Regions from separate parts of the Streptomyces sp. NPDC045695 genome, predicted to be linked through region 2. Evidence: riboswitches for the same ligand, from Rfam matches in the RefSeq annotation. Region 2 holds a riboswitch; each other region holds the start of a gene.
What was found. A riboswitch is a leader RNA that binds a small molecule or an ion and turns the genes downstream of it on or off. The one in region 2 is predicted to bind cobalamin.

Region 1 (9,767 bases), on a different contig from region 2:
GCCGTGGTACTGGAAGTAGTCGTCCGAGTCCGCGATGTCGTGCTCGCGGGTGTCCGTGTTCTTCGCGGCCACGGTGATGCGCTTGTAGGCCGTCTCCATCTCGTCGCGGGCCGGGCGGCCTTCGAGGCCGCGGCCGTACGCGTAGCCGCCCCAGACGGTGTAGACCTCGGCCAGGTCCGCGTCCGTACGCCAGTCGCGGCTGTCGATCAGCTGGAGGATGCCGGCGCCGTACGTGCCCGGGCGCGAGCCGAAGATACGGGTCGTCGCGCGGCGTTCATCGCCGTGGGAGGCCAGGTCCGCCTGGGCGTGGGCCCGGATGAAGTTGTCGGACGCCGGCTCGTCGAGCGAGGCCGCGAGGCGGACCGCGTCGTCCAGCAGGCCGATGACGTGCGGGAACGCGTCGCGGAAGAAGCCCGAGATGCGCAGGGTCACGTCGATGCGGGGGCGGCCCAGCTCGGCGAGCGGGATGGCCTCGAGGCCGGTCACGCGGCGCGAGGCCTCGTCCCAGACGGGGCGGACGCCGAGGAGGGACAGCGCCTCCGCCACGTCGTCGCCCGAGGTGCGCATCGCGCTCGTGCCCCACAGGGACAGGCCGACCGAGGCCGGCCACTCGCCGTTGTCCGTGCGGTAGCGGGTCAGGAGGGACTCGGCGAGGGCCTGGCCCGTCTCCCACGCCAGGCGGGAGGGGACGGCCTTGGGGTCCACGGAGTAGAAGTTGCGGCCCGTCGGCAGGACGTTGACCAGGCCGCGCAGCGGCGAGCCGGAGGGGCCGGCGGGGACGAAGCCGCCGTCCAGGGCCGAGACCACGTGGGCGATCTCGTCCGTCGTCCCGGCCAGGCGCGGGACCACCTCACGGGCCGCGAAGGTCAGGACGTCCGTCACGGACTGCGGGTGGCCCGCCGTGACGGAGGGCACGGCGTCGAGGGACCAGTGCGCGTCCTCCATCGCCTGGACCAGGGCGCGGGCCTGCTCCTCGATGGCGTCCGCCGAGGTACGGGTGGCCGCGGACTCGTCGAGGCCCAGCGCCTCGCGCAGGCCCGGGAGAGCCGTTGTACCGCCCCAGATCTGGCGGGCGCGCAGGATGGCGAGGACCAGATTGACGCGGGCCGGACCGGTCGGGGCGCCGCCCAGGACGTGCAGGCCGTCGCGGATCTGGGCGTCCTTGACCTCGCACAGCCAGCCGTCGACGTGCAGCAGGAAGTCGTCGAAGCCGTCGTCGTCCGGGCGTTCGGCCAGACCCAGGTCGTGGTCGAGCTTCGCGGCCTGGATCAGGGTCCAGATCTGGGCGCGGATGGCCGGGAGTTTGGCCGGGTCCATCGCGGAGATCTGGGCGTACTCGTCCAGGTGCTGCTCCAGGCGTGCGATGTCGCCGTACGACTCCGCGCGCGCCATCGGCGGTACGAGGTGGTCGACCAGGGTGGCGTGCACGCGGCGCTTGGCCTGGGTGCCCTCGCCCGGGTCGTTGACCAGGAAGGGGTAGATGAGGGGGAGGTCGCCGAGCGCGGCGTCGGGCGCGCAGGACGCCGAGAGGCCGGCGTTCTTGCCCGGGAGCCATTCGAGGTTGCCGTGCTTGCCCAGGTGGATCATCGCGTCGGCACCGAAACCGCCGTCCTGCGCGCCCGCCTGGATCCAGCGGTAGGCCGCCAGGTAGTGGTGCGACGGGGGGAGGTCCGGGTCGTGGTAGATCGCGATCGGGTTCTCACCGAAGCCGCGCGGCGGCTGGATCAGGATCAGGAGGTTCCCGCGGCGCAGCGCGGCCAGGACGATGTCGCCCTCGGGGTTGGCGGAGCGGTCGACGAACATGTTGCCGGGGGCCTCGCCCCAGTGCTCCTCGACGCTCGCGCGCAGGTCGGCGGGGAGCTCGGCGAACCAGCGCTTGTAGTCGGCGGCCGGGATGCGGACCGGGTTACGGGCCAGCTGCTCCTCGGTCAGCCAGTCCTGGTCGTGGCCGCCGGCCTCGATCAGGGCGCGGATCAGCTCGTCGCCGTCGCCGGACACCAGACCGGGGATCTCGGGGACGGGGCCGAAGTCGTAGCCCTCGGCGATGAGCGTGCGCAGCAGCTCGACGGCACTGGCCGGGGTGTCCAGGCCCACCGCGTTGCCGATGCGGGAGTGCTTGGTGGGGTACGCCGACAGGACCAGGGCGATCTTCTTGTCGCGGCGGTCGATGTGGCGCAGGCGGGCGTGGCGTACGGCGATGCCGGCGACGCGGGAGGCGCGCTCGGGGTCGGCCACGTAGGCGGGGAGGCCGTCCGCGTCGATCTCCTTGAAGGAGAACGGGACGGTGATCAGGCGGCCGTCGAACTCGGGCACGGCGACCTGGGTGGCGGCGTCGAGGGGGGAGAGGCCCTCGTCGTTCTCCTCCCAGTTGCCGCGGGAGCCGGTCAGGCACAGGGCCTGGAGGATCGGCACGCCGAGCGCGGCGAGCGCGCCGGCGTCCCAGGACTCGTCGTCGCCGCCGGCGGAGGCGGTCGCGGGGCGGGTGCCGCCGGCCGCGAGCACGGTGGTGATGATCGCGTCCGCGGACTCCAGGGCCTGGATGAGTTCCGGCTCCGGGGTGCGCAGGGAGGAGACGTAGAGGGGGAGCGGCTCGGCGCCGTGGGCCTCGATGGCGTCGCACAGGGCGTGGACGAAGGCGGTGTTGCCGCTCATCTGGTGGGCGCGGTAGTAGAGGACGGCGACCTTGGGGGTGGGGGCGGCCGCGGCTGTGCCGGGTGCGGTGCCTGGGCTGTTGCCCGTGCTGGGTGCCGGGCGGTCCAGGGGGCCCCAGGTGGGGGAGGCGGCGGGCGGCTCGAAGCCGTGGCCGGTGAGCAGGACGGTGTCCGAGAGGAACCGGGCCAGCTGGTCGAGGTTGGCGGGGCCGCCGTGCGCGAGGTAGCCGTGGGCCTCGGCCGCGATGCCGATCGGGACCGTGGAGGCCTCCATCAGCTGGGCGTCCGGGGCCTGTTCTCCGGTGAGGACCACCACCGGGCGGCTCTGGCCGGGGGCGAGGAGGACGTCGAGGCCCTCCTGCCAGGCGCGGAGGCCGCCGAGGAGGCGTACGACGACCAGGTCGACTCCGTCGAGGAGGCCGGGGAGGTCGTCGAGAGGGAGGCGGGAGGGGTTCGCGAACCGGTACGGGACGGGGGCGTCAGCCGTGTTCGCGGCGCGAGCGCTGAGCAGATCGGTGTCGGACGTCGACAGCAGCAGGATCATGCGGCGGCAGGCCTTCCTCGGGGTTTCCGCGCCCCGGGCAGTGAGGACAGCGGGAGTTCCTGACTTGCCCGGCGGTGTGACTCTGCCGGGTTCACAGTGGCGGGACCGCGCCGGAATCTCACCGGGCTTCCTCCCATGTCGCCGTCCTCGGCGACGGCGGGCCGTGTGGTCCGCCGGAAGGTCATCTTAGGGCGTGACTTTGTGCGCCGTTGCCGGGGCTCTGTCGGCGGGGGTGGGGGTGGGGGGCGTGCCTTGGTTGCCGGGGGCTGGGGGGCTTTGGCCGGGGTGGCGCCGTGAGTGTCGGCGCGGCGCCGTTGCCGGGGCTCTGCCCCGGACCCCGCGCCTCAAACGCCGGCGGGGCTGGAAGTGGGGCCCGCGCCCTGGATGCCGGGGGCTGGAGGGGCCTTGCCCGGGGTGGCGCTGTGAGTGTCGGCGTGGCGCCGTTGCCGGGGCTCTGCCCCGGGCCCCGCGCCTCAAACGCCGGCGGGGCTGGAAGTGGTGGGGGGAGGGTGGCGACGGACACAGGTCGGGGGAGGGGAATCGTGGGTATGCTCGCCGCCATGCCCCAGCCCCCCTCCGCCGTATCGCGGGACGAACCCGTCATACGGGATCGCGGTGACGCATGCCCCGGTGCGCTGCGGCTGCACGCGGCGGACGACGGGTACCTCGCGCGCGTCCGGATCCCCGGCGGAGCGCTGACCGCGCGCCAGGGATCCCTCCTCGCGCTGGCCGCCGACCGGTTCGGCGACGGGCACCTGGAGCTCACCTCGCGCGGCAACGTCCAGGTGCGCGGCCTCGCCGAGGGCTGCGGCGTCGGGCTCGGGAAGCTGCTCGACTCCGCGGGGCTGTTGCCCGCGCCCGGTCACGAGCGGGTGCGCAACATCGTGGCCACGCCCGCCTCGCAGGACGTGCTGCCCTGGGTCCGCGAACTGGACCGGCTGCTGTGCGCGAACGCGCGGGTCACCGCCCTGTCCGGGCGGTTCCTGTTCGCCTTCGACGACGGGCGCGGGGACGTGGCCGCCCTGGAGCCGGACATCACCGTGCTCGGCCGGCCGGGGGCGGGGGAGCGGGCGCTGGTGCGCCTGGGGCCGGCCGCCGCCGGCGCCGTGGCCGTCGCCGCGCAGGACGCCCCGCGCGCCGCGCTGCTCGCCGCCGAGTACTTCCTCGACGCCGCTGACGCGGCCGGCACCCGGGCCTGGCGGGTGAGTGAGCTTCCCGGAGAACACGGCCTGGATGAAGGTGAGTTCGGCGAGAGGCTGGCCGCCGCCGGTATCGACGCGACGCGCGAGACCGCGGTGGACTGGCCGTACTGCCCGCCGCCCCAGCCCTGGGGCCGGGGCCCCGGCCCGCGCGGAGCCCTGTGCGTCCTGCCCCCGCTGGGGCGGCTGACCACCGAACAGTGGCGGGTCCTGGTGCGGGTCGCCGGCCACGGCGCCGGGCTGCGGATCACCCCGTGGCGCACCGTCATCCTGCCGGACGCCCCGCTCGGGGAGCCCGTCGACGGCCCGGCCCTGCTGGAGGCCGCCGGGCTGGTCGTGTCCCCCGACAGTCCCTGGCTGTCCGTCACCGCCTGTACGGGGCGCCCCGGTTGCGCGAAATCCCTCGCGGACGTACGCGCCGACGCGCGCGCCCTCGTGGAGCGGGCCCGGGGGCCGCTGCCCGTGCACTGGTCCGGGTGCGAGCGCCGGTGCGGGCACCCGCGGGGGACGCAGTGGGTCGACGTGGTCGCCACCCAGGACGGCTACCGGCTCTCCGCGCACGGGCGGGCCCTGCCGCACCAGCCGCACCTGCAAGACCTGGCGGCCGCCCTGACGGCCGCACGCGAGATCACCTCATCACCTCAGAGTCCGAAGACGCAGTGAAGAAATGAGCGAGTACACCGTGTTCGAGTACGAGAAGGACGGCGCCGCGATCTACCGCCAGTCCTTTGCCACGATCCGCGCCGAGGCGGACCTCTCCGGGCTGCCCGCCTCGGTCGCCCAGGTCGCGGTGCGCATGATTCACGCCTGCGGGATGACCGACCTCCCGCAGGACCTGGGGTACACCCCCGAGGTGGTGCTGCGCGCCCGCGCCGCGCTGGAGGCGGGCGCGCCGGTCCTGTGCGACGTCCAGATGGTCGCGAGCGGGGTCACCCGTAAGCGGCTGCCAGCCGGCAACGAGGTGATCTGCACCCTCTCGGACCCGGCGGTGCCGGAGCTCGCCGCGAAGATGGGCACCACCCGCAGCGCCGCCGCGCTCGAAGTGTGGCGCGACCGCGGCCTGTTGGAGGGCTCGGTGATCGCCGTCGGCAACGCGCCGACCGCACTGTTCCGGCTGCTGGAGATGATCGAGGAGGGCGCCCCGCGCCCGGCCGCCGTCATCGGAGTGCCCGTCGGCTTCATCGGCGCGGCCGAATCCAAGGACGCCCTCGCCGCCCATCCCTCCGGGCTCGACCATCTGATCGTGCGCGGCCGCCGGGGCGGCAGCGCCATCGCCGCCGCGGCCGTCAACGCCATTGCGAGCGTGGCCGAATGAGCAGCGTGACCGGCGACGCCAAGGGGCGCCTCTACGGGGTCGGGCTCGGGCCCGGCGATCCGAACCTGATGACCCTGCGCGCCGTCGAGGTGATCGGCGAGGCCGACGTCGTCGCCTACCACAGCGCCCGGCACGGCCGCTCCATCGCCCGCTCGATCGCCGCGAAGCACCTGCGCGAGACGCACATCGAGGAGCCGCTGGTCTATCCGGTCACCACCGAGACCACCGACCACCCCGGCGGCTACCAGGGTGCGATGGAGGAGTTCTACGAGTCCGCCGCCGCCCGCCTGGCCGTCCACCTGGACGCCGGCCGGACCGTCGCCGTGCTCGCGGAGGGCGACCCGCTCTTCTACAGCTCGTACATGCACATGCACAAGCGGCTCGCGGACCGGTACGAGACCGAGGTCATCCCCGGTGTCACCTCGGTCAGTGCCGCCGCCGCCCGGCTCGGTACGCCGCTCGTGGAGGGTGAGGAGGTCCTGACCATCCTCCCCGGCACCCTGCCCGAGGAAGAGCTCACCGCCCGCCTCGCCGCGACCGATTCGGCGGTCGTGATGAAGCTCGGCCGGACCTTCCCCGCGGTGCGCGCCGCCATGGAGAACAGCGGCCGGCTCGCCGAGGCCCGCTACGTGGAACGCGCCACCATGCCCGGCGAGCGCACCGGCGTCCTCGCCGACACCGACCCCGGCAGCGTGCCGTACTTCGCCGTCGCCGTGGTTCCCAGCCGCATCGGCAACCCGGGCAGCGTGCCGTCCGGTCCCGGCGAGGTCGTGGTCGTCGGCACCGGCCCGGCGGGCCCGCTGTGGCTCACCCCGCAGACCCGGCGGGCGCTGGCCGACGCCGAGGTGCTGGTGGGCTACACCACCTACCTGGACCGGGTCCCGGTGAAGCCGGGCCAGATCCGGCACGGCTCCGACAACAAGGTGGAGTCGGAGCGCGCCGAGTTCGCGCTCGACCTCGCCCGGCGCGGACAGCGGGTGGCCGTGGTCTCCGGCGGCGACCCCGGGGTCTTCGCCATGGCCACCGCCGTCCTGGAGGTGGCCGGGCAGGCCGAGTACAAGGACGTGCCCGTACGGGTGCTGCCCGGGGTGACCGCCGCCAACGCGGCGGCCGCCGCGGCCGGGGCCCCGCTCGGCCACGACTACGCCACCATCTCGCTGTCCGACCGGCTCAAGCCGTGGGAGGTCATCGCGGAGCGGCTGCGCGCCGCCGCCTCCGCCGACCTGGTGCTCGCGCTCTACAACCCCGGCTCGCGCAGCCGGACCTGGCAGGTCGCCCAGGCCCGGGAGCTGCTGCTGGAGCTGCGCTCGCCGCAGACCCCGGTGGTCGTGGCGCGCGACGTGGGCGGCCCGGCGCAGTCGGTACGGATCGTCACGCTCGCCGAACTGGAGCCGTCCGAGGTCGACATGCGCACGCTCCTGCTGATCGGCTCCTCGCAGACCCAGGTCACCGAGCGGGCCGACGGCTCGCGGATCACGTGGACGCCGCGCCGCTACCCGTGACCGGGTGGGGCGTTGCGGGACCCGTGGCCCGGGGCGGTTCACCGCCCCGGGCCACGGGTCCTTCCGCGTCGTCCGGCCTCGCGGGAGTGCGCCGGACCTGGGCGGCCTACGCGGCCTACGCGGCCTCCGCGAGCCAGCGCAGGGCGGCTGGCACCGAGTCCGCCTCCGGTACGCCCTGAGGGACGGGCGGACGGCGTACGACCAGGACCGGGATGTCCGCCTCGCGGGCGGCGGTGAGCTTGGGGGCGGTCGCGGAGCCGCCGCTGTCCTTGGTGACCAGGACGTCGATCCGGTGGCGGGCGATCAGTTCCCGTTCGTCGTCGAGGGTGAACGGGCCCCGGGCCAGGAGGGTTTCCAGGCGCGGCGGCACGGGCCCCGCCGGCGGGTCCACCGAACGCACCAGGAACCAGGTGTCGGTCAGGTGCGCGAAGGTGTGCAGGCCCATCCGGCCGGTGGTCAGGAACGCGCGGGAGCCGAAGCCGGGCAGCAGCTCCGCGGCCTCGGCGAGGGAGTCGGTGAAGGTCCAGTCGTCGCCCGGCTGCGGGCTCCAGCCGGGGCGCCGCAGCGCCAGCAGCGGGACGCCCGTGAGAGCCTCCGCCTCGGAGGCGTGGAAACTCATCCGCTCCGCGAACGGGTGGGTGGCGTCGACGACGTGGGTCACGTCGTGGCCGACGATCCAGCCCGCGAGGCCCGCGATGCCACCGAAGCCGCCGATGCGGATCCCGCCCGGCGGGAGCACCGGCGCGGTGACGCGGCCCGCGAGCGAGGTGGTCACACAGACCGAGGGGTCGGGCGCCAGCGCTTGCGCGAGCTGCCGGGCTTCCGTCGTACCGCCGAGGATCAGCACGTGGCGGGGCGGCCCGGGCTGGGCCCGCCCGGGGTGGGGCTGCACGCGGTGGGGCTGCCCCGGGCGGGGTTCAGCAGACATGCCGGTCCCGCTCGGGGGAGTACAGGTGGCTGTCGCGGAACTGCTCCGCGCCCAGCGTGCGGCCCACCACGATGACCGCGGTGCGGACCAGTCCGTGCTCCTTCACCTGGGCCGCGATGTCGGCCAGGGTGCCGCGCAGGATCAGCTCGTCGGGACGGCTGGCCATCGCCACCACCGCGACCGGGCACTGGGCGCCGTAGTGCGGCAGCAGCTCGTCCACGACCCGGTCCACGTAGCGGGTGGCCAGGTGCAGCACCAGCAGGGCGCCGCTGCGGCCCAGGGTGGCCAGGTCCTCGCCGGGCGGCATCGGGGTGGCCTGCTGGGCGATGCGGGTCAAGATCACCGTCTGGCCGACCGTGGGGACGGTCAGCTCCCGCTTCAGCGCCGCGGCGGCCGCGGCGAAGGCCGGGACGCCCGGGACCACTTCGTACGGGATCGCCGCCGCGTCCAGGCGCCGCATCTGCTCCGCGACCGCGCTGAAGATGGACGGGTCGCCGGAGTGCAGCCGCGCCACGTCCTGGCCCGCCGCGTGGGCCCGTACGCACTCGTCGATGATCTCGTCCAGGTTCAGCTGCGAGGTGTCGACCAGCCGGGCGCCGTCCGGGCACTCGGCCAGCAGCTCTTGCGGGACGAGGCTGCCCGCGTACAGGCACACGGGGGCGGCGGCCAGGGTCCGCGCCCCGCGCACCGTGATCAGGTCGGCGGCGCCCGGGCCCGCACCGATGAAGTACACGGTCATGTCAGAGATCCTTCTCGCTCGTCGACTTCGTCACTGACCACTGGGTGACCGCCATCGCCTGGCGCCAGCCCGTGAAACCGCCGACCGGCACGGCGTGCGCGACCGCCAGTTTCACCAGTTCGCCGCCGTGGCGCCGGTAGCGGTCGGTGAGGACGGCCTCCGACTCCAGGGTGACCGTGTTCACCACCAGCCGGCCGCCGGGGGCCAGCGCCACCCAGGCCGCGTCCAGCAGGCCCGGCGCGGTCAGCCCGCCGCCGATGAACACCGCGTCGGGGGCCGGGAGCGCGCCGAGCGCCTCCGGGGCAGCGCCCACCACCACGCGCAGGCCGGGCACGCCGAGGGCCGCCGCGTTACGGGAGATCCGCGCGGCCCGCTCCGGGACGCGCTCCACCGCCACCGCCCGGCACGAGGGGTGCGTGCGCATCCACTCGATGCCGATGGACCCGGAGCCCCCGCCGATGTCCCACAGGAGCTCGCCGGGGGCCGGGGCCAGTGCGCACAGGGTGGCCGCGCGGACGTGGCGCTTGGTGAGCTGGCCGTCGTGTTCGTACGCGGCGTCCGGCAGGCCGGGGGTCGCGCCGAGGCGCGGTGCGTCGTGGGCCGGGTCCCGGCGGCAGTCGAGGGCCACCACGTTCAGGGGGTCGCCGGGCGCGTGGTCCCAGCTGTCCGCACGGCCCTCGTACGCGTCCTCGCGCTCGGACCCGAGCTGTTCCAGCACCCGCATCCGGCTCGGGCCGAAGCCCCGCTCCCGGAGCAGAGCGGCGATCTCGCCCGGGGACGCCGCTCCGGCGCTGAGCACCAGAACCCTGCGTCCTTCGTGCAGCGCGGCCGCGATCCGGGCCACCGGGCGGCCGACCACCGTGATCACCTCGGTGTCCTCCACCGGCCA
Region 2 (9,767 bases):
GATCTTCTCGACGGAGTCCATCCAGCGGAAGCAGAACTGCGCCTTCTCGCGGATGGAGGGGATCTCCTCGACCGCGTCGAAGGCGGCCGCGCGGTCGTCCGGGTCGGGCAGGTAGGTGTCGAGCAGCGTCAGGTAGAACTGGACGTGCACGGCCTCCTCGAACAGCTGGCGCGACAGGTACAGGCGCGCCTCCGGGGAGTTGATGTGCTTGTAGAGCGTCAGCACCAGGTTGTTCGAGACGATCGAGTCGCCCGTCGCGAAGAACGCGACCAGACGGCCGATCATGTGCTGCTCGGCGGGCGTCAGCTTCGCGAGGTCGGCGACGTCCGAGTGGAGGTCGACCTCCTCGACGGTCCAGGTGTTCTTGATCGCGTCCCGGTAGCGCTCGTAGAAGTCCGGGTAGCGCATGGGGCGAAGGGTCAGCTCGAAGCCCGGGTCGAGGAGGTTCTTCTGTTCGCTGGTGGTCATTACTGGCAGGCCTCGCAGGACTCGGGGTTCTCAAGGGAGCAGGCCAGCGCGTCGGCGTCGACGGCCTGCGGGAGCTGGGCGGCGGCCGCCGGGACGGCGGAGCCGGACGCGGCGCGGGCGATCTTCGTCGCGGGCCGCGAGCGCAGGTAGTAGGTGGTCTTCAGGCCCTGCTTCCAGGCGTACGCGTACATCGAGCTGAGCTTGCCGATGGTGGGCGTCTCCAGGAACAGGTTCAGCGACTGCGACTGGTCGAGGAACGGCGTACGGGCCGCCGCCATGTCGATCAGACCGCGCTGCGGGATCTCCCACGCCGTGCGGTACAGCTCGCGCACCTCGGCCGGGATCCAGCCGAAGCCCTGGACCGAGCCGCTGGAGTCGCGCAGCGCCTCGCGGGTCTGGGCGTCCCACACGCCGAGCTGCTTCAGCTCGTCCACCAGGTAGGCGTTGACCTGGAGGAACTCACCGCTGAGCGTCTCGCGCTTGAAGAGGTTGGAGACCTGCGGCTCGATGCACTCGTAGACGCCCGCGATGGAGGCGATGGTCGCCGTCGGGGCGATGGCGAGGAGCAGGGAGTTGCGCATGCCGCTCTCGGCGACCCGGGCGCGCAGCGCGTCCCAGCGCTCCGGCCAGTTCAGCTCCACGTCGTAGTGGTCCGGGTGCAGGACGCCGCGCGCGGTGCGGGTCTGCTCCCAGGCCGGCAGCGGGCCGCTGCGCTCGGCGAGGTCGCAGGAGGCCTCGTAGGCGGCGAGCATGATGCGCTCGGAGAGCTTGGTGGACAGGGCCTTCGCCTCGGGGGAGTCGAAGGGCAGCTTCAGCTTGAAGAAGACGTCCTGGAGGCCCATGGCGCCCAGGCCGACCGGGCGCCAGCGGGCGTTGGAGCGGCCCGCCTGCTCGGTCGGGTAGAAGTTGATGTCCACGACGCGGTCGAGGAAGGTGACGGCCGTGCGGACGGTCTCGTCGATCCGCTCCCAGTCGATCTCGCCGTCGACGACGAACGCGCCCAGGTTGACCGAGCCGAGGTTGCAGACGGCCGTCTCGCCGTCGTTGGTGACCTCGATGATCTCGGTGCACAGGTTCGAGGAGTGCACGACCGTGCCCGGCTCGGCGGTCTGGTTCGCCGTGCGGTTGGAGGCGTCCTTGAAGGTCATCCAGCCCTGGCCGGTCTGCGCGAGGGTGCGCATCATCCGGCCGTACAGGTCGCGGGCGGGCATGGTCTTGCGGGCGAGGCCGTCGGCCTCGGCCTTGCGGTAGGCGGCGTCGAACTCGTCGCCCCACAGGTCGACCAGCTCGGGCACGTCGGCCGGGGAGAACAGCGACCAGTCGGCGTCCGCGTTCACGCGGCGCATGAACTCGTCCGGGACCCAGTGGGCGAGGTTCAGGTTGTGCGTACGGCGCTGGTCCTCACCGGTGTTGTCGCGCAGCTCCAGGAACTCCTCGATGTCCGCGTGCCAGGTCTCCAGGTAGACGGCGGCGGCGCCCTTGCGGCGGCCGCCCTGGTTCACGGCGGCGACGGAGGCGTCGAGGGTCTTCAGGAACGGCACGATGCCGTTGGAGTGGCCGTTGGTACCGCGGATCAGCGAACCGCGGGCGCGGATGCGGGAGTACGACAGGCCGATGCCGCCCGCGTGCTTCGACAGGCGCGCGACCTGGTGGTAGCGGTCGTAGATCGAGTCCAGCTCGTCCAGCGGGGAGTCCAGCAGGTAGCAGGAGGACATCTGCGGGTGCCGGGTGCCGGAGTTGAAGAGCGTGGGGGAGGAGGGCAGGTAGTCGAGGCGGCTCATCAGCCGGTACAGCGAGGCCACTTCCTCGACGGCCTGGACGCTCTCGTCGGCGGCCAGGCCACACGCCACGCGCAGCATGAAGTACTGCGGGGTCTCGATGACCTGGCGGGTGATGGGGTGGCGCAGCAGGTAGCGGCTGTGCAGGGTGCGCAGGCCGAAGAAGCCGAAGCGGTCGTCGGCGCCCTCGGCGAGGGTGTGTTCGACCAGCGCGTCCAGGCGGGCGGCGTGGGTCGTCACGAACTGCGCGGTCCGGTCGGCGATGAGGCCCTCGCGGTGGCCGACCGCGACGGAGGCGGAGAAGGAGGTGGAGCCCTGGCCGGCGGCCTCGTCGCGGACGGCCAGCGTCAGCAGGCGGGCGGCGAGCCTGGAGTACGCCGGGTCCTCGGAGATCAGGCCGGCGGCGGCCTCGGTGGCCAGGCCGCGCAGCTCGGCGTCGTCGGCGGCGGCGCTGCGGCCGCGCAGGGCGGCGGCGGCGACCCGGCCGGGATCGGTGTCCGGGAGGTCCGCCGTCAGTTCGGTGAGGGTACGCAGCAGCGTGGCCCCCGGGCCCTCGGTGTTGTCGCCAGAAGTGGACTCGGCGCGCGGTGCTGAAGGCGCGATGGTCACGGCGGGAGCTCTCCCTCGCTCGGCCCGGTCATCGGCGGAGCGGGGCGCGGGCGGGCGCATGCGGGCGCGCCGGAGCGCGACCTACCGCATGGCGTCCACCGGCCCAACCGCGAAGCCCGGACGTGTCGGCACCCGGTTCGGTCGAGCCGGGCGCGCTGTCGGCAGGTCCTCGGACTTTTCATACCGTTGCGGGACAGTTCCGGATTCGCACCGGATTCCCCTGCGGCGACAGCAGCCCTGAGCATACATGTGGGGGGCTGCGGATGCGCGACCCCCCACATGTTGTGTCGGACTGCTACTGCCCCGGTACGCGCAGCTCCAACGCGTAGGCCAGCAAAGGCACGGTGGGGACGGGTGACCAGTCCCGCTCGGGGATCCGGACGAACCCCAGCCGCTCGTAGATCCGGTGCGCGGCCGGGCTCTGGGCCTGGGTGGAGAGCACCAGACGGGTCACACCGTCGATCGCCCGGGCCCGCTCGACACAGGCCCGCACCAGGGCCTCGCCCGCCCCGCGGCCCCGCCCGGCGCGGGCAACGGTCAGCATCCGGAACTCGGCCTCGCCGGGCCCGGCGATGTCGGCCATGCGGCTGCCGGGCGGCGCGAAGGTCACCCCGCCCAGCAGGACACCGCCCAGGGTGGCGACCAGCACCTCGGCGTCGGCTGCCCGGCCGGCGACATCCCGCAGCGCCCGTTCGTACGAGTCGTCCGTGTTGTCGTCCAAGAGTCCGTCGTCGAGGTACGCCTGCGCGGTGATGGCGCCCAGTTCCGCGTAGTCGTCCGGGGTGGCTGTCCTGATCACGAGGTCCATGCCGTCGAGTGTGCGGCAGCCGACGCGAAGGGCCGCCGCGTTTCTCCCGGGGGAGACGCGGCGGCCCCTGTGGCAGCGGGGTGGCTCAGCAGCAGCCGAAGCCCTCGCGGGGGTCGGCCTCGCGCGCGTCCGTGCGGGCGCGCTCGAACTCGCGGCGGGTCATGACCCGCGCCTGCGGGTCGTGGGAGCGGGCGTGGGCCGCGTAGCGGTCGTAGGCCGCCTCCCCGGAGAACTCCCGTACGTAGAACCGGGCCCTCGCCAGCACGTCCCGTACGGCGCTCACGCCACCGGCTCCTTGACCCGTCCGCCGCCCGAGTCGAGGCCCGCCGCGGCGAGCTCCGCCTTCTCCTCGGCGGTCGCGATCAGCCCGGCCGGGGCGATGATCTTCGACTCGGTCCACGGCACCTCGGCGAGCGTGACCGACTCCGGCGAGCGGACGGCCTTCAGGCAGGTCCGGGCGGCGTCCAGCAGCACGATGACGATCAGCAGGGCGAACACCACGGACAGCACCCCGTCCACCGTGGCGTTGGTGACCACGGTGTGCATCTCGCCCATGTCCTTCGCGGGCTTGAGGACCTTCCCGGCGTCGATGCCGTCCTGGTAGGTGCTGCGCTGGGCGAAGAAGCCGATCTTCGGGTTGTCGGAGAAGATCTTCTGGTAGCTGGCGGTGAGGGTCACGGCCACGTCCCACACCAGCGGAACGGCCGTCACCCACGCCCACTTCAGCCGGCCCGACTTCACCAGCAGGGTGGTGCAGACGGCCAGAGCCACGGCGGCCAGCAGCTGGTTCGCGATCCCGAAGAGCGGGAACAGCTGGTTGATCCCGCCCAGCGGGTCCTTGACGCCCACCCAGAGGAAGTAGCCCCAGGCGCCCACGACGACCGCGCTGGCCAGCCACACGCCCGGCTTCCAGCTGACGTCCTTGAACGGCTTGTGCAGGTTGCCGAGGGTGTCCTGGAGCATGAACCGGCCGACGCGGGTGCCCGCGTCGAGCGTGGTGAGGATGAACAACGCCTCGAACATGATGGCGAAGTGGTACCAGAAGGCCTTCATGCCGGCCCCGCCGAACACCGACGAGAAGATCTCCGACATTCCGAGTGCGAAGGTCGGCGCGCCACCCGTACGGGACAGCAGGCTGGCCTCCTCCACGTCCTTCGCGGCCTGCGTCAGCGCCTCGGGGGAGATGGCGAAGCCGAAGTTCGTCACCGCCTGCGAGGCCGACTCCACGGTGGCGCCGACGACGCCGCCGGGGGAGTTGACCGCGAAGAAGAGGCCCGGCTCGATGATGCAGGCCGCGATGATCGCCATGACGGCGACGAAGGACTCGGTGAGCATCGCGCCGTAGCCGATGACCCTGACCTGGGTCTCCTTCTGGATCATCTTCGGGGTGGTGCCGGAGGCGACCAGGGAGTGGAAACCGGACAGGGCCCCGCAGGCGATGGTGATGAAGACGAACGGGAACATCGACCCGGCGAAGACCGGGCCGTCGCCCCGCGAGGCGAAGTCCGTGATGGCGGGCATCTTCAGCGTCGGCATCGCGATGACCACGCCCAGGGCGAGCAGGGCGATGGTGCCGATCTTCATGAAGGTGGAGAGGTAGTCGCGGGGCGCGAGCAGCATCCACACCGGCAGCACCGAGGCGACGAAGCCGTACGCGACCATCCAGAGGACCAGCGTCTCCTTCTCCAGCGTGAAGGTGTCGGCGAAGGAGGACTCCGCGACCCAGCCGCCCGCGACGATGGCGATCAGCAGCAGGACGACGCCGATGGTGGAGACCTCGGTGACCCGGCCCGGCCGCACCACGCGCAGGTAGAAGCCCATGAACAGGGCGATCGGGATGGTCATCCCGATGGAGAAGACGCCCCAGGGGGAGTGCGCCAGGGCGTTGACGATGACCAGCGCCAGCACCGCCAGCAGGATGATCATGATGGCGAACACGGCGATCAGGGCGGCGGCCCCGCCGACGGGGCCGATCTCGTCCCGGGCCATCTGGCCGAGCGAGCGGCCGTTGCGCCGGGTGGAGAAGAACAGCGTGACCATGTCCTGCACGGCGCCCGCGAAGATCACGCCCGCGACGATCCAGATGGTGCCCGGCAGGTAGCCCATCTGCGAGGCGAGCACGGGGCCCACGAGCGGCCCGGCGCCGGCCACGGCCGCGAAGTGGTGGCCGAAGAGCACCCGCCGGTCGGTCGGGTGGAAGTCGACACCGTTGTCGAGGCGTTCGGCGGGGGTGGCCCGCGTCTTGTCCACCTTCAGTACGCGGTGGGCGATGAAGCGCGCGTAGAAGCGGTAGGCGATCGCGTACGAGCCCAGGGCGGCGGCGAGCAGCCAGGCGGCGGAGACCTCCTCGCCGCGCGAGAGCGCCAGTACGCCCCAGCCCATGGCGCCGATGAGTCCGACGAGCACCCACGCGGCGACGGACTTCGGGGAGGGCGAGCCCGTCGTGGTGCCCGGACTCGCCGCGTCCCGTTCTGTCCCTGTTGCTTCCGGTTCGGCCATGACCCTCGTCCCCTCGTCGATCATCTGCGTAAGCGCAGGGAATCTACGGGGGATTGGCCGGTGAACGTAAGGCCCCGTCCGCATTGCGGTCTGTGAAGATTCCGGGCGGGACCGTGTGCGGGGGCCGGGGTCAGACGGCGGGGCGCTTGAGCCGGGCGACGAACTTGTACCGGTCCCCGCGGTACACCGACCGCACCCATTCCACCGGTTCGCCCTCCGCGTCCAGCGAGTGCCGGGAGAGCATCAGCATCGGCAGCCCGACGTCGGTGCCGAGCAGACCGGCCTCGCGCGGGGTGGCGAGCGAGGTCTCGATCGTCTCCTCGGCCTCGGCGAGGTGGACGTCGTAGACCTCGGCCAGCGCGGTGTAGAGGGAGGTGTACTTGGCGAGCGAACGGCGCAGCGCCGGGAAGCGCTTGGCCGAGAGGTGGGTGGTCTCGATGGCCATCGGCTCGCCGCTGGCCAGCCGCAGGCGCTCGATGCGCAGCACCCGTCCACCGGTGGTGATCTTGAGCAGGCCGGCGAGGGTGTCGTCGGCCGTCACGTAGCCGATGTCGAGGAGCTGGGAGGTCGGCTCCAGGCCCTGGGCCCGCATGTCCTCCGTGTAGGAGGTGAGTTGGAGCGCCTGGGAGACCTTGGGCTTGGCGACGAAGGTGCCTTTGCCCTGGATCCGCTCCAGCCGTCCCTCGACGACCAGTTCCTGGAGGGCCTGGCGGACGGTGGTCCGGGAGGTGTCGAATTCGGCCGCGAGCGTGCGCTCCGGCGGCACCGGGGTGCCGGGCGGCAGTGTCTCGGTCATGTCGAGCAAGTGCCGCTTGAGTCGGTAGTACTTGGGTACACGCGCCGTACGGGTGGCCGCCCCGCTCTCCGGCTCCGTGATCGCCCCTTCGGTGGCCATCGCCGCCCGCCTTCCCGACTCCAGTTTCGCTGCCGTCACCGGCTCCTCCGATATGTGCGGTCACATCGTGACACGTGTGGGGGGACAGGCCTTCTCTCTCCCCAGGTGTCGGTCCGATAACGGACCGAGCACCCGCTCATTAGACCCTTGACACCCCTAAAGGTCTAGGCCAAGCTCCAGCTACTGGTCTACACCAATATGGATCGGATCCCGGCCCCACGTGCAGTACTTCGCGTATGTCGCCGCGGCGGGCAAGGGAAGTGCAGGCAGGCATCCCTGAGGAGGGTGGCGTGAAGCGCAAGCTCATCGCGGCGGTTGGAGTCGCAGGCATGGTTATCGGCCTCGCGGCATGCGGTGATTCCGACAGCAAGGGGGGCGACAAGGCCTCCGGCGCCAAGGAGCTCACCGTCTGGCTGACGGTCGACGCCCAGAACAACTGGCCGGAGCTGGTGAAGGCGGCCGACGACGCGGTCGTCGCGAAGCACCCGGGCCTCACGATCAAGCACGAGTACTACGGCTGGCCGGACAAGAACGCCAAGCTGGACGCCGTGCTCGCCACGGACAAGGCCCCGGACGTTGTCGAGATGGGCAACTCCGAGATGATCGGCTACATGTCGACCGGCGCGTTCGCCGACGTCGACCCCTCGAAGTTCGAGAACTCCGGCGCCTGGCTGGACGCCCTCAAGCAGTCCGTCACCTACGACGGCAAGACCTACGGCGTCCCCTACTACGCCGGTGGCCGCGTGGGCACCTGGCGCAAGGACATAGCCGCCGAGGTCGGCGTCACCGCCGCCCCGAAGACCTGGGCCGAGTACACCGCAGCCCTGGACAAGATCCAGGCCGCGAAGGGCGACAAGTTCAGCGCGCTCTACCAGCCCTCCCCGGACTGGTACGCCGCGATGTCCTACGTCTACGACGCCGGCGGCGCCATCGCCAAGAAGGACGGCGACAAGTGGAAGGGCGCCCTGTCCTCCCCCGAGTCGCTGAAGGGGCTCAAGCAGTACAAGGAGCTCCTCGACAAGTACATGCACGCGGACAAGACCAAGGACGAGGCCGACCGCCCGGTCGTCTTCGGCCAGGGCAACTCCGCCGCGATCTTCGCCGCCGGCTGGGAGGGCGCCACCGCGGCCGCCCCGGAGAGCGACAAGGTCGGCGGGCTCAAGGACAAGCTGGAGAACTTCGTCCAGCCCGGCCCGAACGGCAAGAACCTGCCGGTCTTCCTCGGCGGTTCGGACCTCGCCATCCCGGCCAAGTCCAAGGCCAAGGACGTCGCGGCCGAGTGGATCAACGTCTTCACCGGCGCCCAGGGCCAGAAGGGCCTGATCGCCAAGGGCAACCTGCCCAACAACAAGACGGACCTCGGCCCGCTGAAGGCCGACCCGAAGACCGAGGTCGCCGCCACCGCGGCCGAGTCCTCCTGGTTCGTCCCGACGGCGTCCGGCTGGGGCCAGATCGAGAAGGCCAAGGTCCTCCAGACGATGCTCCGTGACATCGGCACCGGCAACAAGTCGGTCGAGGACGCGGCCAAGGCCGCCGACGCCGAGATCGACAAGGTCATCAACACCAAGTGACCTGAAGTCGGCAGGGCCCCGCCCCCGCCCGGTCCGGGCCCGGGCGGGGCCCTGCTGCCCGTCAAGAGAGGGACTCCCGAGGAGCGCGCGATGAGTGCCGCACAGACAACCACCGCCGACCTGCCGCCGGCGAAGCAGAAGACTTCTCCCGGAGCGAAGACGGGCGGGGCCGCCTCGCCGGGCCGGCCCGTTCGCAAGGGCCCGGGCGCCACCCCCTGGCTGCTGCTGGCCCCGTGCCTGCTCGTCATCGTCCTCGTCATGGGGTACCCGCTCTTCAGGCTGGTGTCCCTCTCCTTCCAGAAGTTCGGCAAGTCCGAACTCTGGGGCTTCAAGGAGGCCGAGTTCGTCGGCTTCGACAACTTCACGAAGATCCTCGGCGACGGCGTGTTCTGGTCCGTCGTCCTGCGCACCGTGATCTTCGCGGTCGGCGCGGTCGTCCTGACCATGGTCATCGGCATGCTCATCGCGCTGCTGCTGCAGAAGGTCTCCGGCTGGGTCAAGGCACTCATCAGCATCGCCCTCGTCGCGAGCTGGGGCATGCCCATCATCGTGGCCACCGCCGTCTTCAAGTGGCTCTTCGACGCCGACTACGGCGTCCTCAACTATCTGATGAGCAAGCTCCCCGGCGTCGACATGATCGGCCACAACTGGTTCGCCAGCGGCCCCCAGGGCCTCGCGGTGATCACGCTCCTGGTGGTCTGGGGCGCGGTCCCCTTCGTCGTCATCACCCTCAGCGCGGGTCTGACGCAGGTGCCCAAGGAGCTGGAGGAGGCCGCCCGCCTCGACGGCGCCGGCGCGTGGGGCGTGTTCCGGCACGTGACCCTGCCCATCCTCAAACCGATCATCGTCATGCTGACGACCCTCTCGGTGATCTGGGACATGGGCGTCTTCCCGCAGGTCTTCGTGATGCGGGGCGGCAACCCCGAGGCCGAGTTCCAGCTGCTGACCACCTACTCGTACCAGCAGGCCTTCGTGGTCAACGACTACTCGGGCGGCTCCGCCATCGCCCTGGTGACCGTCCTGCTGCTGCTCGGAGTGGTCGCCGTCTACATGCGCCAGATGCTCAAGATCGGAGAGGTGGAATGACCGTCACCACCACGTCGACCAGGTCCACCGCGCCCCCGCGCGCCGCCGCCCGC
Region 3 (9,767 bases), on a different contig from region 2:
GGTCATCCGGTGACCCCCTCGGTCCGGCTGGAGCGGCGCAGCATCCACAGGAAGAACGGCCCGCCGACGAGCGCGGTGACCACGCCGACCGGAATCTCCTCGGGGGCGGCGGCCGTACGGGCGAGCAGGTCGGCCAGGAGCAGGAACACGGCCCCGACCAGCGCGGCCACCGGCAGGAGCGCCCGGTGTCCGGCGCCGACGACCATCCGCGCGGCGTGCGGGACCATCAGCCCGACGAACCCGATCGCGCCGCTGTAGGCGACGAGCACGCCGATGACCAGGGAAGTGAGCACGAAGACGGCGGCGCGGAACCGTCCGGTGTCCAGGCCCAGGGTGTGCGCGCCCTCCTCCCCGGCGAGGAGCAGGTCGAGCGGCCGGGCGAGGGCGACGAGCAGTACGGTGCCGACGAGCAGGGCCGTGGCGGGCAGCGCCAGTTCGTCCCAGCGGGCCCCTCCGAGGCCGCCGAGGGTCCAGAAGAGGACGGAGCGGATCTGGTCGGGGTGCGCGGCGAGCACCAGGACGAGGCTGGTGAGGGCGGACAGGACGTACTGGACGGCGACTCCGGCCAGGATCAGCCGGCCGGTGGTGAAGGTCGCGCCTCGGCGGGCCATCGCGTAGACGGCGACGAGCGCGCCCATCGAACCGGCGAAGGCGGCGAGCGGCACGCCCACCCCGCCGGCGAATCCGGCGGACGCAGCCCCCGCCCCGGCTCCTGCTCCGGCGCCGAAGACGATCACGAGGACGGCTCCCGCCGAGGCGCCGGAGGAGGCGCCGAGCAGGAAGGGGTCCGCGAGCTGGTTGCGTACGAGCGCCTGCAGCACGGTGCCCGACACCGCGAGCCCCGCCCCGACCACGGCCCCCAGGAGCACGCGCGGCATCCGGACGTCCCACACGATGGAGGCGAAGGCTCCGGTGCGCCGCTCGCCGGACAGAGCGCCGAGGACGATGTCGCACACCCGGCCCGGGGCGATCCGTACGGGCCCCAGCGCCAGACCCGCGACGGCGGACGCGGCGAGCGCGCAGACGAGTACGAGGAGGACCGTGGCGGTACGGAGCCTCACGGGGCATCGGGGTGGAGCTGGCGGCCCAGGGACTCGACGGCGTCGGCGACGCGCACGCCCAGGACGGCGGAGGAGAGCGGCAGGACGACGAACCGCCGGTTCTTGACGGCGGGAACCCCGGCGAGGGCCGGGTCGTTCAACAGGCGCTGCTTCTTGGCTTCGACGGTGGTGCCGCCGTAGTCGTAGATGAGGACGACCTCGGGTGCCCGCTCGATGACCTTCTCCCACGACACGTCACCGAAGGTGTCGTCGAGGTCCGCGAAGACGTTCGTGCCGCCCGCGAGGGAGACGATCTCATTGCCGATGCCGTTGCCCCCCGAGGTGGAGGCGGAGGTCTCGCCCGAGTCGTAGACGAAGACGGACGGCCGGGGCGCGTCCTTGACCCGGGCGGTCACGGCGTCGATGCGGCGCTGCCCGTCCTCGACGAGCCGGGCACCGCGCTCGGGCACGCCGAAGGTGCGGGCGACCTCGGTGATCTCGGTCTTGAGCTGGTCGAAGCCGACCCGCCCCGCGGAGCAGTACTCCACGTTCAGCCGGGAGTTGATGCCCGCCTTCGCGAGCGCCTCGCGGTCGCGGCCCTGCGCCTTGTCGAAGGCGCTGGCGTATCCGCCGTACACGAAGTCGGGGTCGGCGCCGAACAGGACCTCCTTGGAGGGGTATTCCCTGGCCAGCACCTTGATCTTGTCGTAGGCGGGCCGGTAGAGCGGCAGCACGGCGTCGTCGAGATAGGCGGAGCCGACGATCCGCTCGCCCAGCCCGAGGGCGAGCAGCAGCTCGGTGGAGTGCTGGTTCATGGTGACGGCGCGCTGGGGCGGGGCCTGATAAGTGCTGCTCACGCCGCAGTTGGTGAGGGTGTACGGGAAACCGGGCGCGGCGGCGGACTCCGCGGCGGCCCCGTGCTCCCGCACGTCCGGGGAACTGCCGCACGCGGCCAGGGGTATGAGGAGTACGACGGGAACGAAGGCGCGGCAAAGGGCGCGGGTGCGCGACATGGCGAAAGCCTCTCCGGGGGATCCGCGTCCCCTGGTCGACGTGAAGAACGAGCAGAGGCGGTGCGTCAGTGTCTGACTCCCGGATCTCCCGCGGGGGGACGTCCGGTCACAGTGGCGGGACCGCACCGGAATCGCACCGGTTTCCTGTCCTGCACCGCCTGGGTAACGCGCCCCAGTCTGCCAGAACGCCGAGACGGTGCGGGCGGCGGCAAGGGAGTCCGCGGATGCGCGGGTGGCGGGAGCCGGGGTCACGGAGGATCGTGGGCAGGGTAGCCGTGGATCGGGAGGTCCGCCATGCGCCGCAGCCGAGCACCGGGCCGCTCGCGGAGCGCCTTCGCGGCGGTCGCGCTGCTGGCCCCCGCCCTCCTGGTCCCCGCGCTGCTGGCCGCGGCCCCCGGCGGATCCGGGGAGACGGTCTCCCTCACGGGCGACGGGCCCGGACAGCGCCTCGACGTCACGCTCACGCAGGTGGTCGACCCGGCTGCCCCCGCGCGCTCCTCCACCCCCGAGCCCGACGGTTCCGACCGGCTCGTCGCCGTGCGGTTCCACCTGGAGAACACCGGGACGGCCGACTACGAGGACTCCCCCGCGGCCTCCGCGCATCTGCTCGACGCCACCGGGCAGCGGTTCACCGGGCTCAACCTCCCCACGACCGCCGGGCCGCACTTCCCCGACACCCTCACGCTCCGGCCGGGCGGCGCGGCGGAAGGCTTCGTGACCTTCCGGCTGCCGAAGGACGCCGGCCCGGCCGCGGTCCAGTTCGCCCTGAACGGCGGCTTCGCGGACGACGTGGGCCAGTGGAGCCTGCCCTGAGGGCGGACCGCGGCCGTCAGGACGCGCGCCAGACCGTCATGTCCGCGGTCACCCACTGGGGCCAGTTCTTCAACTGCACCAGCGACTTGTTCTGGATCACGAACAGCGCGATGTCGCCCGACGGGTGCTTGATGCAGAACGCGCTGCCGTTCGTCGCCCCGGCCAGCCCGAACTCGCGCGTGTCGACGTCCGTGAGGGCGGCCCGGCACACCTCCAGGGAGCCGTGCTGATCGGGGAACAGCATGGTGATCACGCTGGAGTCGCTCTCCAGATCGCAGCCGGTCCTCTCGCAGTTCAGCCGGATGTCCCCCGAGCGGTCCTGGCGCTGAGCCTGTTCCTTGACGCCGACCGAGTTCTGGGCGTCCAGGCGCACCCCGGCGTACGGGACGGGCGCGGGCGGCTTCGACTCCTCGGGCGGGCCCGACGCCGCTCCGGCGGCTCCGGCCGTCCCGCCGCCGGTAGCTGACGCCGCCGAACCCGATGCCGTCCCCGCGGCCGGTCCCGACGCCGATCCCGAGGGAGTCTTGTGCGCCGCCGGGGACCCGTTCCGGGCGCGCAGCAGCCTGCCCATGTCGTCCATGTAGGCCCAGGTCAAACCGGTCAGTACCAGGGCCGACGTCGCCACCGCCGCAGCGGTGATCAGCGCGGCGCGCCGCCTGCGGGCCCGCCGTTCCCCCGGTGCGGCCGGGGTCGGTGCGGGCCGCCACCGCCGGAGCAGCGGCGTCGTGTGCACCGAGGTGGGATCCGGAACCGGAGCCGGGACCTCCACCTCCGGCCCCATCAACTCGCGCCAGACGGCCGGGCCGCCGCCCGCGTCGGCGTCCGCCCCGAGCCGCTGCCGGCACCACGCCACGATCTCCGCCGGGGTGGCCCGGTCCTTCGGATCGGCGGCCAGGCACCGGGCGATCACGGGACGCAGCTGGTCCGGGAGGCGGGACAGGTCGGGCTGGGAGTGCACGATCCGGAACATGACGCTCAGCTGGGGGCCGCCTCCGTACAGCGCCTCGCCCGTCGCCGCGAACGCCGCCGTCTGGCCCAGCGTGAAGACGTCGGTGGCCGCCGTGACCTCGCCCGACGACGCCTGTTCGGGCGCCATGTACTGCGGCGTCCCGATGGCGTTGCCCGTCCCGGTGGCCGCGGTGACGCCGGACGCGAGCGAGATCCCGAAGTCGATGACCCGCGGACCGTCCGCGGCCAGGAGCACGTTCGACGGCTTCAGGTCCCGGTGCACGATGCCCGCGCCGTGGATGGCCTGGAGCGCCTCGGCCACCCCCGCCATCAGCCACAGCACGGCGGCAACCGGCAGCGGTCCCCGGCGGGCGACGGCCTCGGACAGCGAGGGGCCGGGCACGTACAGGGTGGCCAGCCACGGCGGGGTGCCGTCCGCCTCGGCGTCGATCAGCTCGGCGGTGTACGCCCCCTTGACCCGGCGGGCCGCCTCCACCTCCCGGCGGAACCGCCGTCGGAACGCCGGGTCCTCGGCCAGCTCCGGGCGCACGACCTTGATCGCCACAGGGCGGCCGCCCCGGGTGTGCGACAGGTAGACCCGGCCCATGCCACCGGCGCCGAGCCGAGCCGCGAGGCGATATCCGGCCACGGTCGGCGGGTCCTCCGCCAGCAGAGGCTGGAACACCTCGGTCGCGCTGTTCATCGGTCTCCCCCCGATTCCCTGATCAACCGATGAGTTGATCCACATCCACCGCCTCACCCTAAGCGTCGGGCGGCGACGGGAATCCGGCGGGGAGCCGACTTCCGCAGGCCCCGGGAGGCCGCTCCCCTGAGCGCCCTGCGAGCGTGGTCCGGGCGGCCAGGGCGGCCGTCTGCGTGAAGTCGGGGACGTGGCCGGTGCCGCCGCGCCCCGAGATCGAGAGGCAGGCGGCGGCCGTCCCGTAGGCGACGGCGTCCGCGAGGGTGTCGCCGAGGGCGAGGCGGGCGGTGGCGGTACCGGTGAGGCAGTCGCCCGCGCCGGTCGCGTCGACCGGCGCCGGGTTCACGGGGACGGGGTGGAAGGCCTGCCGCGAGCCGTCGTCGAGCAGGAGCCGGCCGGCGCCCGCGGTGACCACGACCGTACGGGCGCCCAGGGCGCGCAGGCGGGCCGCGGCGGTGCGCGGGTCGTCGGTGTCCACCAGGGCCCGGGCGTCGGCCGGGCAGGAGGTCTTGAGCAGCCCGGTCAGCGGGGCGATGCGCGCCAGCAGGTCCCGGGCCTCGGGTCGGCCGGTCAGCCGGGGGCGGAAGTTGGGGTCGTACGTGAGGTACCCGCCCGCCCCGTGCACGAGGTGCGCGGCGGCCAGTACGGCATCGCGGCTGCTCGGCGACAGGGCGCCGGTGACGCCGCTGGTGATCAGGGCCCGGCACCGGGTCAGCAGCGGGCGCCAGGACTCGATGTGCCGGGGCGCGAGGGTGGAACCGGCGCTGCGGGCGCGCCAGTAGACGAACTCGCGCTCGCCGTCGGTGTCGGCGCAGAGCAGGTAGGCGCCGTTGGGGTGCGGGGCCCGGCGGACGTGGGAGACGTCCACGCCGAGCTCGGCGGCCCGCCGCAGCAGCGGAACGCTCAGCTCGTCGTCACCCACGACGGTGAGCAGGGCGGTCCGCGCCCCGGCCGCGGCCGCGGCGGCCGCCGCGTTGAGGGCGTCCCCGGAGTACGAGATACGGGCCGGGGTGCCGGCGGCGGCCGCGCTCAGGGCGGCGTCCGCGTGGATCTCGACGAGGACCTCGCCGAGCACGAGGACGTCGTAGGCGGTCACCGCGGGGACCTCGCGCAGCAGCCGTCGCAGCACAGTCCAGCCCGTCCGGCCGGTCCGAGCGGCCCCACCGGTTCCGCCAGTGCGGCGAACAAGGCGGCCAACTCCCCGGGCTGACCGGGCAGTCCACTCCCTATGCCGACGGCGGTCGCACCGGCGGCGAGCCACCCGGGGACCTCGGCGGGCCGGATCCCGCCGGTCGGGATGAGCACCGCCTCGGGCAGGACGGCCCTGAGGGAGCGGATGAAGCCGGGACCGCCCACGTGGGCCGGGAAGACCTTGGCTCCGCCGGCCGCCCGTACGGCGGAGGCGATCTCGCCGGGGGTGAAGCCGCCCTCGATGAAGACGGCTTCGCGGCGCTCGGCGACCTCGCGGACCTCGGGGGCGGGATACGGGGAGATCAGGAACGCGGCGCCCGCGTCCAGGGCGGTCTCGGCCTGCGCGCTGGTGGTGACCGTGCCGACGCCGACGACCGCGCGGCGGCCGTGCGCGTCGCGCAGCGGGAGCGTACGGGCGAGGGCGTCGGCCCAGCCCGGCGTGGAGGTGGTCAGTTCCACCGCCCGGCAGCCCGCGGCGAGCAGGGCGGTGGTATGGCGGACGGCCTCGTCGGCGTCGGGGTGACGGAGCACGGGCAGGAGGCGCTGGGCGGCCATCACGTCGTACGGGTGGCAGGACAAAGAACCCTCCCGTGGTTCCACGTAGTGGAACGGGTATCGCCATGCGGAACGATGTGGTCTAGACCCTACACAGGCCGGGAGTTCGCGTGTCAACACAGCTGCCAGCCCTGGTATCGACGGACGAGGCGGCCGCGGCCCGCGGCTGCGCGGGCTCTGCGCGCTGGTCACCGCCGGGGAACCGGCGAGCATCGGCCAGGTCCTCGGCGAACTCCGGCAGACCACCGGCCAGACGGTCCATCTCGCCCTGGCACACAACGGAGACCATCACCTACATGGACGTCCGCCCGGTCGGCGGAGTCAGCTTGCGAAAAAGTCCTGCGAAAACTATTTCCTGATAAGTGTTATCGGGGCACCCGTCGACGGTCTCCCAGGTATCGGGCATCATCGACCGCCGATACGGACAGGGAACATCACATGAGCACTCAGCACACGGCAGCGCTGGTGGCAGCGGCCCGCGCGGGCGACCCCCGCGCGCAGGACGAGCTGGTCAGCACCCATCTCCCGCTCGTCTACAACATCGTCGGGCGCGCCCTGGGCGGCTCCTGCGACGTGGACGACGTGGTGCAGGACACGATGCTGCGGGCGCTCGACGGGCTGGGGAGCCTGCGGACGGACGAGAGCTTCCGGTCGTGGCTGGTGGCCATCGCGATGAACCGGGTACGGGCGCACTGGCAGGCCCGCCAGAGCGGTTTCGGCGAGAGCACGCTGGAGGCGGCCGGGGACGTCGCCGACCCGGGCGCCGACTTCGTCGACCTGACCGTCGTACGGCTCCAGCTCGCGGGACAGCGGCGCGAGACGGCCCGCGCGACCCGCTGGCTGGAGCCGGAGGACCGGGCGTTGCTGTCGCTGTGGTGGCTGGAATGCGCCGGGGAGCTGACCCGGGCCGAGGTGGCGACCGCACTGGAGCTGTCTCCCCAGCACACGGCGGTGCGGGTGCAGCGGATGAAGGCGCAGCTGGAGTCGGCACGGGTGGTGGAGCGCGCCCTGGACACCCAGCCGGGCTGCGAGGAGCTGCGGGGCGTACTGGCGGGCTGGGACGGGCAGCCGTCCGCGCTGTGGCGCAAGCGAATAGCCCGGCACGCGCGCGAATGCATACGGTGCTCCGGTCTGTGGAGCGGACTGGTTCCGGCGGAGGGACTGCTGGCCGGTCTGGCCCTGGTACCGGTCTCGGCGGCGCTGCTGGCCGGCGTACGGTCCGCCGTGGCGGTCGGTTTCACCCCCGCGGGCGCGGCCGTCGCCGCCGGCTCGGAGGGCGACTTCGCCGACGCGGCGACCCAGCTCACCCCGGTCGGGCAGGTGGGTGGTGGCCGGGGCGCCCTGCGCAAGCGCCGGCGCGGCCGCCGCCGGGTGGTCGGCGGCGCGGTGCTCGCCGCCTGTGTCGCGAGCGGCGGGCTGGTGTACCTGGGCGCCCTGCCCGGCTCGGGTGACACGAAGGAGGAAGGGGCCGCGTCCGCCGCCCCGCTGGCCGCGCTCTCGGCGACCGAGTCCACGGCCGCGCTCCCCTCGGAGTCGGCCTCCCCCTCGGCGTCCGCCTCGCCCTCCCCGTCGGCGTCACCGTCGCCGTCCGCCTCGGCCAGCCCCAGCCCGAGCCCGTCGAAGGCCAGCGCCTCCCCGACCCCGCGGGCCTCCACTCCCCCGCCGGCGCCGGCCCCGCAGGGAGTCGCCGGCCAGGTCGTGGCCCTGGTCAACACCGAGCGGGCGGCCGCGGGCTGCGGCCCGCTCAAGGAAGACCCGCAGTTGCGTGCGGCCGCTCAGGGGCATTCCGACGACATGGCGGCCCGGGACTTCTTCTCGCACACCAACCCCGACGGCGCGGACCCCGGTCAGCGGACGACCGCCGCCGGGTACCGCTGGTCGACGTACGGGGAGAACATCGCGATGGGGCAGCAGACCGCCAAGGCGGTCATGGACTCATGGATGAAGAGCCCGGGCCATCGCGCGAACATCCTCAACTGCTCCTTCAAGGACATCGGCGTGGGCATCCACACGGGCTCGGGCGGCCCCTGGTGGACGCAGAACTTCGGCGCCCGCTGACCGAAGGCGCCGGGCCGTGACCCATCCCCGTCCACGAGGCACCCTGAGGCCGTCCGGATCTTGCCGGGCCGACAGGATTCGAAAGAGACGGCCTAGTGATGGAAGCCGGACCGGGGTGCCTCGGCCGGTACGGGCGGGGGCGTGGTCCGCAGGTGCTCCACGGCCCGGCGCAGGTCGGCGGCGAGCAGGGCCATCTGGTCGCGGGTCACGCCGTGCCGGACCAGGACGCGCTGGACGACCGTGTCGTCCCGGTCGGCGGGCAGCCGGTACGAGGGCACCTGCCAGCCGCGCAAGCGCAGCCGGTCGGAGAGGTCGTACAGGCTGAAGCCGGCGGCGGCCGGGTCGGTGAGCGTGTAGGAGACGGCGGGCAGGGCCCCTTGGCCGTCGTAGAGGAGCGTGAAGGGGCCGATCCGTTCGATCTCGCGGGCCAGGTACTGGGCGGTGTCGGCGCAGGCCTGCTGGACCCGCCGGTAGCCGCCCCGGCCCAGGCGCAGGAAGAGGTAGTACTGGGCGATGACCTCTCCGCCGGGGCGGGAGAAGTTGAGGGCGAAGGTCGGCATGTCGCCGCCCAGGTAGTCCACCGTGAAGACGAGGTCCGCGGGCAGCAGGTCGGCGCTGCGCCAGACGATCCAGCCGACCCCGAGGGGCGCGAGCCCGTACTTGTGGCCGGAGGTGTTGACGGAGGCGACGCGCGGCAGCCGGAAGTCCCACACGACGTCGGGGTGCAGGAAGGGCGCGACGAATCCGCCGCTCGCCGCGTCCACGTGGAGCGGGACGTCCCAGCCGTGCTCGGCCTGGATCCGGTCGAGCGCGGCGGCGATCTCGGCGACGGGCTCGTAGTCGCAGGTGTAGGTGACGCCGAGGATGGCGACGACGCCGATGGTGTTCTCGTCGACGTACGCGGCGAGCTGATGGGGCCGCAGCCCGGTTTCGCCGGGCTCCAGGGGGACTTGGCGCAGCTCGACGTCGAAGTAGCGGGCGAACTTCTCCCAGCAGACCTGGACCGGGCCGCAGACCAGGTTGGGGCGGTCGGCCGGCAGGCCCGCGGCGCGGCGGCGCTCGCGCCAGCGCCACTTGAGGGCGAGGCCGCCGAGCATGGCGGCCTCACTGGAGCCGGTGGTGGAGCAGCCGGTGGCGGCGGCTTCGGCGGGGGCGTTCCACAGGTCGGCCAGGATGTTGACGCAGCGGGCCTCGATCTCGGCGGTCTGCGGGTACTCGTCCTTGTCGATCATGTTCTTGTCGAGGCATTCGTTCATCAGGCGGTGCACGCCGTCGTCCGACCAGGTGGTGCAGAAGGTGGCGAGGTTCTGGGCGGCGTTGCCGTCGAGGAGGAGTTCGTTGTGGAGCAGCTCGTAGACGACCTCGGTGGGTGAGTGGTCCTCGGGCATCCGGTACTTGGGGAGGATCTGGCCGCTCAGCGCGGACGCGAACACGTCCGTCTCGGCATCC

Region 1: it holds a riboswitch for cobalamin, as region 2 does, so the genes downstream of both, cobN (cobaltochelatase subunit CobN) here and AC07DU_RS03175 (ribonucleoside-diphosphate reductase subunit alpha) in region 2, are expected to answer to the same signal.
Region 3: it holds a riboswitch for cobalamin, as region 2 does, so the genes downstream of both, AC07DU_RS14360 (ABC transporter substrate-binding protein) here and AC07DU_RS03175 (ribonucleoside-diphosphate reductase subunit alpha) in region 2, are expected to answer to the same signal.

The regions. Positions count from the first base shown of each region.
Region 1 covers NZ_JBWKJU010000019.1:64,040-73,806, forward strand. Annotated here, with positions in the region: gene cobN (cobaltochelatase subunit CobN) at 1-3,195, opposite strand, end outside; cobalamin riboswitch at 3,236-3,363, opposite strand; gene AC07DU_RS26765 (cobalamin biosynthesis protein CobG) at 3,756-5,057, shown strand; gene AC07DU_RS26770 (precorrin-8X methylmutase) at 5,062-5,709, shown strand; gene AC07DU_RS26775 (precorrin-2 C(20)-methyltransferase) at 5,706-7,211, shown strand; gene AC07DU_RS26780 (cobalt-precorrin-6A reductase) at 7,327-8,139, opposite strand; gene cobM (precorrin-4 C(11)-methyltransferase) at 8,129-8,878, opposite strand; gene cbiE (precorrin-6y C5,15-methyltransferase (decarboxylating) subunit CbiE) at 8,880-9,767, opposite strand, start outside.
Region 2 covers NZ_JBWKJU010000002.1:4,384-14,150, reverse strand. Annotated here, with positions in the region: gene AC07DU_RS03180 (ribonucleotide-diphosphate reductase subunit beta) at 1-468, opposite strand, end outside; gene AC07DU_RS03175 (ribonucleoside-diphosphate reductase subunit alpha) at 468-2,855, opposite strand; adenosylcobalamin-variant (AdoCbl-variant) riboswitch at 3,011-3,087, opposite strand; gene AC07DU_RS03170 (GNAT family N-acetyltransferase) at 3,151-3,663, opposite strand; gene AC07DU_RS03165 (YbdD/YjiX family protein) at 3,749-3,946, opposite strand; gene AC07DU_RS03160 (carbon starvation CstA family protein) at 3,943-6,162, opposite strand; gene AC07DU_RS03155 (GntR family transcriptional regulator) at 6,293-7,057, opposite strand; gene AC07DU_RS03150 (extracellular solute-binding protein) at 7,348-8,628, shown strand; gene AC07DU_RS03145 (carbohydrate ABC transporter permease) at 8,719-9,714, shown strand; gene AC07DU_RS03140 (carbohydrate ABC transporter permease) at 9,711-9,767, shown strand, end outside.
Region 3 covers NZ_JBWKJU010000006.1:348,578-358,344, reverse strand. Annotated here, with positions in the region: gene AC07DU_RS14370 (ABC transporter ATP-binding protein) at 1-6, opposite strand, end outside; gene AC07DU_RS14365 (FecCD family ABC transporter permease) at 3-1,061, opposite strand; gene AC07DU_RS14360 (ABC transporter substrate-binding protein) at 1,058-2,053, opposite strand; cobalamin riboswitch at 2,100-2,239, opposite strand; gene AC07DU_RS14355 (DUF4352 domain-containing protein) at 2,348-2,866, shown strand; gene AC07DU_RS14350 (serine/threonine-protein kinase) at 2,883-4,517, opposite strand; gene AC07DU_RS14345 (PfkB family carbohydrate kinase) at 4,576-5,643, opposite strand; gene AC07DU_RS14340 (bifunctional 4-hydroxy-2-oxoglutarate aldolase/2-dehydro-3-deoxy-phosphogluconate aldolase) at 5,607-6,284, opposite strand; gene AC07DU_RS14335 (sigma-70 family RNA polymerase sigma factor) at 6,699-8,318, shown strand; gene gad (glutamate decarboxylase) at 8,411-9,767, opposite strand, start outside.